Regions from separate parts of the Gordonia sp. i37 genome, predicted to be linked through region 1. Evidence: riboswitches for the same ligand, from Rfam matches in the RefSeq annotation. Region 1 holds a riboswitch; each other region holds the start of a gene.
The links. Region 1 has a riboswitch for cobalamin ahead of B1964_RS05615 (iron ABC transporter permease). Riboswitches for the same ligand answer to the same signal wherever they lie in the genome.
Positions count from the first base shown of each region.

Region 2: another riboswitch for cobalamin. It lies ahead of B1964_RS06525 (CbtB-domain containing protein); the one in region 1 lies ahead of B1964_RS05615 (iron ABC transporter permease).
Region 3: another riboswitch for cobalamin. It lies ahead of B1964_RS06505 (CbtB-domain containing protein); the one in region 1 lies ahead of B1964_RS05615 (iron ABC transporter permease).

Region 1 covers NZ_MVPX01000119.1:2,963-6,209, forward strand. The annotation lists gene B1964_RS05605 (ABC transporter substrate-binding protein) at 1-59, opposite strand, end outside; gene B1964_RS05610 (ABC transporter ATP-binding protein) at 56-829, opposite strand; gene B1964_RS05615 (iron ABC transporter permease) at 861-1,934, opposite strand; cobalamin riboswitch at 2,023-2,233, opposite strand; gene B1964_RS05620 (alkaline phosphatase D family protein) at 2,335-3,247, shown strand, end outside.
Region 2 covers NZ_MVPX01000138.1:8,709-11,955, forward strand. The annotation lists gene B1964_RS06515 ((2Fe-2S)-binding protein) at 1-219, opposite strand, end outside; gene B1964_RS06520 (CbtA family protein) at 216-1,127, opposite strand; gene B1964_RS06525 (CbtB-domain containing protein) at 1,137-1,361, opposite strand; cobalamin riboswitch at 1,393-1,525, opposite strand; gene B1964_RS06530 (acyl-CoA dehydrogenase family protein) at 1,696-2,916, shown strand; gene B1964_RS06535 (Nramp family divalent metal transporter) at 3,036-3,247, opposite strand, start outside.
Region 3 covers NZ_MVPX01000138.1:5,373-8,619, reverse strand. The annotation lists gene B1964_RS06515 ((2Fe-2S)-binding protein) at 1-358, shown strand, start outside; gene B1964_RS06510 (CbtA family protein) at 437-1,264, opposite strand; gene B1964_RS06505 (CbtB-domain containing protein) at 1,292-1,513, opposite strand; cobalamin riboswitch at 1,547-1,681, opposite strand; gene B1964_RS06500 (ATP-dependent helicase) at 1,766-3,247, shown strand, end outside.

The DNA.
Region 1 (3,247 bases):
CATCCGGCGAGTGTCAGCAGTGCCGCGCAGACCAGCGCGAGCAGCGGAAGTCTTCTCATGGTTGCCTTTCATCGAAGAGGATCTGGGGGACGTCGAGGCGGGGATGCCGGACGATGTGGGCGTCGATGTCGAACCAGGCGCGCAGATTCGCGGGGACCAGCACCTGCTCGGGAGTGCCGGTCCCGACGACCCGACCGCCGACGAGGACGAGCAGCGTGTCACAGAACTGGGCGGCGATGTTCAGATCGTGCAGGGCCGCCACCACGGTGACGCCGGAGTCGCGGGCTGCGGCCAGCACCGAGAACTGGTGTCGCACATCGAGATGGTTGGTCGGTTCGTCGAGCACCATGACCCGTGGCTGCTGGGCGAGTACCCGCGCGATCAGCACCCGCTGCGCCTCACCCCCGGACAGCGAGGTGAAGACACGATCCGCGAGATGGCCGACCCCGGCGACACCCATGGCCTCCTCGACCGCCGCCGCATCCCTCGCCCGGGACGTCCGCGCGATCGACCGATGTGGGAACCGACCGCTGGCGACCACCTCGGCTGCGGTGAAATCGAAGTCCAACGTGGAACTCTGGGTGAGCGCGGCGACCTGACGGGCGTTGTCGCGCATCGAGATGGCGGTGACGTCGACGCCGTCGACCTCGACGTGGCCGGTCGTGGGGCGCTGGGCGCGATACAGACAACGCAGCAGTGTCGATTTCCCGCTGCCGTTGGGTCCGATCACGCCGAGAAAACTCCCCGGCGCAGCGGTGAAGGTCACCTCGCGCAGCAACGTTGCCGAACCGATGTCGACGCCGACCCCGTGATAGCCCGCTGAGGTCATGTTCCCCACCCCCGGTGGTCGTCAACCCGTTTCATCGATCGACCACGCTGCGTCGGCGGTGCATGAGGATCAGGAACATCGGCACCCCGACGGCGGCGGTGATCGCGCCCAGCGGCAATTCTTGTGGCGGCACGGCGATTCGGGCGACGAGATCGGCGGCAACGAGGAACACCGCGCCGATCAGCGGAGCGATCACCACGAGGCGACGATGGTCGGCGCCGACGAGGAGCCGCGCGACGTGGGGAACGACGAGCCCGACGAAGCCGATCGCCCCGCACACCGACACCATCAGACCGGTCATCAACGCCGACAACGCAAATGCCATGACGCGGAACCGCGACGCCGACAACCCGAGGGACGCGGCGACCTCGTCGCCCATGGCGAGGGCATTGAGCGAGCGCGCCAAGCCTGCCACCGCGATCACCCCGCCGACGGTCACGACGCCCACGAGGACCGCCGAATACCAGCTGGCCGCGGCCAGACTGCCCAGGAGCCAGAACATCACGCTGCGCGCGGCGTCGCCGGTGGGTGCGAGGAACACCAACACCGTGGTCAGCGCCGAGAAGCCGTAGCCCACCGCGGTGCCGGTCAACACGAGTCGCAACGGTGTCAATCCGCCTGCCCCGGAGGCCATCCCGAACACGATGAGGGTCGCGAGCAGCGCTCCGGCGAAGGCCGCGACCGGCATCGCATAGAGCCCGATGCCCGACAGGACGCCGAAGAGCACCACGCTCGTGGCCCCCACCGATGCGCCGGAGGAGATACCGAGCACGTACGGGTCGGCGAGCGGGTTGCGCACCATCGCCTGCACGACCACTCCCACCACCGACAACCCGGCGCCCACCACCGCTCCGGTGATCACCCGTGGTACCCGCGAATCGATGACGATCCAGTACGCGGCGGCGTCGTCGGCGGAGATCGAGCCGCCGGTCAGTGCGGCCCACACGAAGCGCGGCACATCGGTTCCACCGACGTCGGCGGTACCGAACGCCACACCCGCCCATGCGACCACGAACAGCGCGAGCACACCGAGCACCGCGAACACGCCGACACGCGCCCAGGTCGGCGCGGGTGGCGCGGCCTGCGGTGAGGTGTGATCGTCCACTGTGGCACGGTCTCTCGTCGGGCGGAAGACAGCCGCGCACGACAGATCGGCGCACCGGCCATATCCCGCGAGGCAAGTGTCGACCACGGTCCCCCATGGCCACGGCGGCAGGTCTTCGGACTTCGGACGCGGCACCGAGATGCCACCTACCCGCGGCCGCTTCCCGGACCGTGAAGTCCAGTGCGAGGAGCCGCTGTCGTTTCCGTCACCGCTGCGGGGCAGCTCTGGATTCTCACCAGATTCCCTTTTCACCGACCGGACCGTGTGACCCGGTCGGAACCGACGCGCGCTGAGCGTAGCAGGCATCTCGCCGAGGCGTTGCCCAGGTCTTCACCACCGCATCACCGAGTCGTGGCCGGTCGTCATCCCCGACGACACCGTGCGGTGATCGCCTCGAGGCATGTCCTCCCCCAGCCATATTCCGCTACGCGTCACCCCGGACAAGGTGCTGCGCGCCGGGACGACGCGCCGTCGATTCCTCACCTGGACCGCGCTGGCCGCCGGGCTGGCCACCGCCCCCACCCTGTTCGCCACCGACGCCGCCTCCGCTCCACGGGTCCGAGGTGCCGGCCACCCGTTCGCCCTGGGAATCGCCTCCGGCGACCCGCTCGCCGACGCCGTCATCCTGTGGACGAGGCTGGCGACCGACCCACTCGCACCCGGCGGGGGCATGGGCCGAGAATCCCACGATGTCGGCTGGGAAGTGGCCCGCGACGAGCGGATGCGGAGCGTCGTGGCGCGTGGTGTGACCCGTGCCGGCCCGGACACCGGGCACTGCGTGCACGTCGACGTCCGCGGCCTGACGCCCGGGACCGACTACTTCTACCGATTTCGCGCGCTCGGCGAGATCTCCGAGGTCGGCCGAACCCGGACCGCACAGCGCGTCGGAACACCCACCGGCGCACTGTCGTTGGCCTTCGCCTCCTGCCAGGCCTGGGCCGACGGCCACTACCCGGCGTTCGGCGACATGGCCCGCGAGGCCCCCGACGTGGTGTTTCATCTGGGCGACTACATCTACGAGAAGCCGATCCCGATGGGCGGCGGTGCACGCGATACCGCGGTGGTACCGGCGTCGGCGTATCGCGAATGCCGTGACCTCGACGACTACCGCGAGCGCTACGCCCTGTACAAACTCGACCCGAACCTGCAAGCGGCGCATCGGATGAGCCCGTTCATCACGATCTTCGATGACCACGAGGTCGACAACAACTGGGCCGCCGACACTCCCGAGGACGACCAACCCATTCCGCAGTTCCTGCTCCGCCGGGCTGCGGGCATGCGCGCCTGGTGGGAGAACACCGCCGTTCGGCTCG
Region 2 (3,247 bases), on a different contig from region 1:
GACGAGCCCGAGGTGGGTGACCGACGCAGCCACCCTCTGCTCGACACGTGACGTGCCGCCCACCCCGAGTGCGGCACGCACACGGTCCACGCGCGACTCCAGCATGCGCGCGTCCTCGAGTAGGTCGGCCATCGTGAGCCACGGTGCATCACCCCGCTGCCCGCGGGCGTGCGTGGCGACTCCGAAAAAGGGGCCGAGGTCGTCGAGGGAGGAGGTCACTGCCGGACGAGCGTAGCCTGCTCGCCGATGGTCTGTGGGGTCGACGGATGCATCCGGTTCATCAGGGCACCGAAGACCATTCCGATGACCAACCACACCAGAGCCTGGTTCAGGATCGAATACCACCGGAACTTCCAGAGGACGTCGGCGTCGAAGCCCGGATAGACGATCTGCCCTGGCGCATAGACCCTTCCGTCGATCGTGAGTGGGCGATCGAGGATGTTGGTGATGGGTTGCGGTGTCTCGGTGGCGGCGCGTGCGAAGCCGAACTCGCTGGTGTGGTCGACGTTTGCCGACAGGTCACCGAGAGACGGCAGCACGGCCAGAACGATGCCGAACAGTATGAGGAAGCCGACTCCGGCCACGAGGATCGCGCGTTGCGTACCGATCCGGGAATGCAGACGATGTACGACGTAGACCGCGAGACCGAGTAGGACGAGTGAGATCGCGACCATTGCGAGGTAGAGCTGACCGCGGGTTTCGATCGTGAAGGTGTGCCCGATCGCCGGTGGATTGGCCGGGTACTTCACGAACGGCAGCAGGTAGATACCGAGAAAGCCGAAGCCTGCGATGAGCCAGGACAGATACTGCGCGCGCAGTGCGGTCCGGCCCATGAGGATCAGGTAGGCGACGGCCACCAGAGCGCCCATCGCGACCGAGAAGCCGATGATGCCGGTGGCGATGCCGACGGTCGACTGGATCGTCCGGCTGAAGATCTCCGGACCATCGGGTTCGGTCGCCCGACCGGCTGCCTGGTTGAGTGCGTTGAGGACGTCGTCGCGGCCTGATTCGTAGTCGATGGCCTTGTTGATGACGGGTTCGGCGAAGACACGAGCAAAGACGAAGCCCAGGATGCCGGCGATCAGTCCGGCGAGGGCTCCGCGCCCGATGACGCGGAGTTCGGTCATGAATCCGGCTCAGTGGCAGGGGAAGCCGAGGAAGTGGCGAGCGTCATGAACCCACTCGTGCACGACCATGGTGTGCCCGAATACCGAGGTCATGCCTTCGTCGACACCGATGAAGTAGTAGGCGAGCAGGGCCAACAGGACGGTGATCCCCAAGATCAGCGCTACGCGCGTGCGCGACAGGGCTTCGGGGGAGACGGCGACACCGGGCTGCGGCGTGGCGACATGGGTACTCATCGGGACCTCCTCGGGGTGACGCGCCCCGGTTGTCGGGCTATGGCTCGACGGCGACGTGTCTGACTGACCCGCGGGCGCGAGTTCACAGTGGCGCAACCGTCCCGGAATCGCACCGGGTTCCATACGCCGTCTGTCATAAGCAGACCAGTTGCGAAAGCGCAGGTCAAGCGCGTGTCCGTATTGAGCCGATTGTCCTTACCCGACTGTCTGGCCCATGAAGACACAATTGTGCCTTTCTGTGTCTTGACGCTGATCGTGACGACTGACACAGTTGGACTGAAACAAGTTCTCATGGCAGCCGACGGGCGCTGTCCGATGATTCTGCGAGGTGTCGATGTTCGAGTGGTCCGATGAAGATCTGATGGTGCGCGACGCCTTGCGGGCGTTCATCGACAAGGAGATCCGGCCGCACATCGACGAGCTCGAGACCGGCCAGCTCCCGCCCTACGACATCACCCGAAAACTGTTGTCCACCTTCGGTGTCGACGCCATGGCCAAGGACGCGCTGGAGAAGGAACTCGAGGCCGAGGCGGCCGGCGAGAAGCCTGCGGGCGGCGGCGGAGCCGGCATGGCCGGGTCGATGTTCATGATCGTCAACATCGAACTGGCCGGGGTCTGTCTCGGTCTGGTCGGCTCGATGGGCGTCAGCATGGGCCTGACGGCGTCGGCGATCCGGGGTAAGGGCACCCTCGCGCAGAAGAAGCGGTGGCTGCCCGAGCTGGTCACCATGGAAAAGGTCGGGGCCTGGGCGATCACCGAACCCGACTCCGGCTCCGACGCCCTTGGCGGCATGAAGACCACCGTGCGCCGCGATGGTGACGAGTATCTGTTGAACGGACAGAAGACGTTCATCACCAACGGCCCGTACGCCGACACCATCGTGGTCTTCGCCAAACTCGACGACGGCTCGGATACCCCCATGCGCGATCGCAAGGTGCTCTCGTTCGTTCTGGACAAGGGGATGCCCGGACTCACCCAGGGCAAGGCGTTCAAGAAGATGGGCATGATGAGTTCGCCCACCGGCGAGCTGTTCTTCGACAACGTCCGCCTCGGTCGGGACCGGCTGCTCGGCGAGACCGAGGACACCGGGTCCGACGCGCGCGGCGCCGAGGGGGCGAAATCCGGTTTCACCGCCGAGCGTATCGGGATCGCGGCGCTGTCGATGGGCATCATCAACGAATGTCTGCGCCTGAGTGTCGATTACGCGAAGAACCGCAAGCTGTGGGGCCAGGAGATCGGGCGCTTCCAGCTGATCCAGCTCAAACTCGCCGAGATGGAGGTGGCGCGGATCAACGTGCAGAACATGCTCTTCAGTGCGATCGAGCGGGCCAAGGCCGGTAAGCCGCTGAGTCTGGCCGAGGCGTCGGCGATGAAGCTCTACTCGTCGAAGGCGGCCACCGATGTCGCGATGGAGGCCGTGCAGCTCTTCGGCGGCAACGGTTACATGGCCGAGTACCGCGTCGAACAACTTGCGCGCGATGCCAAGTCGCTGATGATCTATGCCGGCAGCAACGAGATCCAGGTGACCCACGTCGCCAAGGGGCTCCTGGCCTGAAGGGCGGTGGACGGGCCACCGGGATACCTCCGGGGGTTCGACGCCGTCGGCCGCGAATCGCCCCGGCGATCGGTGGACCGAGACGATCCGTGTGGTACTGCGAGTCGTTCTCGGTCACCTCACGCGCCGGTGAACACCAGCACGATCAACGCGATGTTGAGTAGCACGATCATTGCCGACGCAACGGTTACCAGGATGCGCAGCGGCCAGCCGTCGGCGAACTCGCCCATGATCGAGCGGTCGGACGTCAGCCGGCCCAGCGGGATGATCGCGAACGGGATGCCGAAGCTCAGCACCACCTGTGAGAGCACCAGTGCCCATGTGGGATCGA
Region 3 (3,247 bases), on a different contig from region 1:
ATTGGGTGGGCCCTATCCGCTCTCGGTCACCACCGCGGCGACCGACGCCCGGCCCAACCTGGCCGACGGGATCATCGGCGCACTCACCGACGCCGTCGGCGACGCATTCGGGGTGAGTGGGCGAACGCTGTGGGGCAACGTCGCCTCGGCGACCAACAGCGCCGCCAGACTCATCGCGACGGCGCGCCCCGAACACGGCGATCTCGCCGTCGCCGCGGCCGACCGTGTTCTCGCCGAGCCCCATGTCGAGGACGGGCGGTTACGCGCGGGACCGGGATTCCGCCGGCGCAGTTGCTGTTTGATCTATCGGGTCAGCGGCGATCGGGGCGCCGTCTGCGGCGACTGCGTACTCATCTGACCCACCCACCTTCTCGGCAGACCCCACGAACGCACCACGTCCGCCCCACGATCGTGCAGGGCGGACGTGGAGCAGCGATCAGTTACTGTGTGCCGCGGCCGGTGTCGTCGCCCGGCGCGCAGGATCAGAACGGCTGAGCCAGGTCATGATTCCCGCGAAGGTCGTGGTCAGAACGGTCCAAAGGATCACCTGGTTGGCGATCACATACACCCGGAAGTCGCCGATCACCGCGCCCGGGAATCCGGGGAAGACGATCGCGTCGCCGTTCATGACCGGGTCGGGAACCTCATGGAACTCGGGCAGCAGCGCGATCGCAATGGTCACGACCACCAGGTAACCGACGGCGGCGACCACCGAGGCCGCGAGCCCTCCCCAGCGTTGCCGGAGCCACAGCGCCACAACGACCGCCGCGATCACCGCGACCACCGAGATGACCGTGAGGGTGAGGTACGCCGTCGATCGCGCACCGATGGTGTCGTCGTCGCCGACGGCCGGCGGGTTGGCCGGGTATGCGAAGAACGGCACCCCGAAGACCGCGACGAAGCCGAGGAGCCCGATCAGGGCCGCCGCCCAGCGTGGGTCGGCTCCGGCGCGGTGATGCGCCAGGTAGGTCCACAGAACCGTGAACGCGATTGCGAAGAACGCGCCCATCGACACCGCGAAAACGATGGTCCCCACGCCCGCACCGATGTTCTCCTGCACCGAGCGGGTGAACACCTCGGCGCCGTGCTCGTGGCCGCCGTGCCCATGCGCGGTCATCAGAGCCTCTTCGGCCTCGCTGCGTCCGTCCTCGTAGTCGATGGCCTTGGCCACCTGCGGCTCGATGAAGATCCGAGCGAAGACGTAGGCGACGATCCCGGCGACGAGTCCCGACAGCAGACCGGCGCCGATGAATTTCTTTTCCATGTTCGGTTGTCTCCCGTGCTCGTTCGATCAGTGGCAGGGGAAGCCGAGGAAGTGCCGGGAGTCATGCACGAATTCGTGGATGTGGGTGTCGTTGCCGAACACCGACCAGGCACCTTGGTCGTATCCGATGAAGTAGTAGGCCATTGCGGCGAGGATGAAGGTGGCGGTCAGCCACAGGGCTGCCGACGCGACGGAGAGGTCGGGTACCGCGAGGGCCCGTGCCTTGTTCTGGTGGGTGGTTGCAACCATCGGAGGTCCTTTCGTGGGATGACGCGTCCCAGCGCTTGTCGGATCGATGCTCGGCGGAATCCTGACTCGTCGGGCGGGGTGACTCCCCGGCCCGGCTCACAGTGGCGCGACCGTCCCGGACTCACACCGGGTTTCCGTCAGCATCTGGCGAGAACTCTATACCCGACAAATGTGACCGGCGCGACCCATCGGACAAAACGAGCAGAACAACCGTCGCGGCGTTTTGTCGGAGGCAACATGGATGATGGGTGAATGGCTGCGCCGTCGGTTCTCGATCGCTTCACCGCCCCCACGCGGCGGTGGTTCAGCGGCACCTTCGCCGAGCCGACCGCCGCTCAGACCGGGGCGTGGTCCTCGATCGCCGACGGCAACCACACGCTGGTCATCGCCCCCACCGGTTCGGGCAAGACCCTCTCGGCATTCTTGTGGGCCCTCGACCGGCTCGCGGCGCGCCCGGATCGGGCACGCGGCACCCGAGTCGTCTACATCTCACCGCTCAAGGCCCTCGCCGTCGACGTCGAACGCAACCTGCGTGCACCGCTGACCGGCATCACCCGCGCGGCGCAGGAACTCGGCGATCCCGAGCCGGCGATCACCGTCGGCCTGCGATCCGGGGACACGCCCGCCGCGACCCGCCGCAGCCTGGTCCGCACACCCCCGGACATCCTCATCACCACCCCGGAGTCGCTGTACCTGATGCTGACGTCATCGGCGCGGGAGACACTGACCGGCGTCGAGGCCGTGATCATCGACGAGGTCCACGCGGTGGCCGGCACCAAACGCGGCACCCATCTGGCGCTGTCCCTCGAGCGTCTCGACGAGTTGTTGGAAACACCTGCACAGCGCATCGGATTGTCGGCGACCGTCCGCCCACCCGAGGTGGTCGCGGGCTTCCTGGCCGGTGCCGCGCCGTGCACGATCGTGCGTCCACCCGCGAGCAAGACGTTCGATCTTCGCGTCGACGTGCCCGTGGAAGACATGGCCAACATCCCGCCGCCACCGGACGCACCCGGTTCCGAGGATCTCGACGACGCGTTCTCCCCGACCGCGGGATCGCTGTGGCCCTACGTCGAATCGGCGATCGTCGATCTCATCGATGCCAATCGCACGACCATCGTGTTCGCCAACTCCCGTCGCCTCGCCGAGCGACTGACCGCACGGCTCAACGAGATCGCCGAATCCCGCATCGCGCCCCCCGCGGTGACCGCTGCGGCCAACCCGCGGGTCGCCGGGGGCGCTCCGGCGATGGTGATGGGTAGCGGAGCGTCCTCGGCGGCCACGACCCTACTGGCCCGGGCACACCACGGGTCGGTCAGCAAGGAGCAGCGCGCCGAAATCGAGGACGAACTCAAGACCGGCCGGTTGCGATGTGTGGTGGCCACCAGCTCCCTCGAGCTCGGAATCGACATGGGCGCAGTAGATCTCGTCGTCCAGGTCGAAGCGCCGCCGTCGGTGGCCAGTGGTCTGCAACGCATCGGCCGAGCCGGGCATCAGGTCGGCGAGATCAGTCAGGGCGTACTGTTCCCCAAACACCGCACCGACCTCATTCATTGCACCGTCGCGGTATCGCGCATGCGGGAGGGTGAGATCGAGGAGCTGCGGGTACCCACCAACCCCCTCGACGTCCTGGCCCAACAGACGATCGCCGCAGCCTCCATCGACGAGCTCCACGTCGACGAGTGGTTCGAGGTAGTGCGCCGCAGTGCACCGTATCGGGAGCTCGGCCGCGGCGTG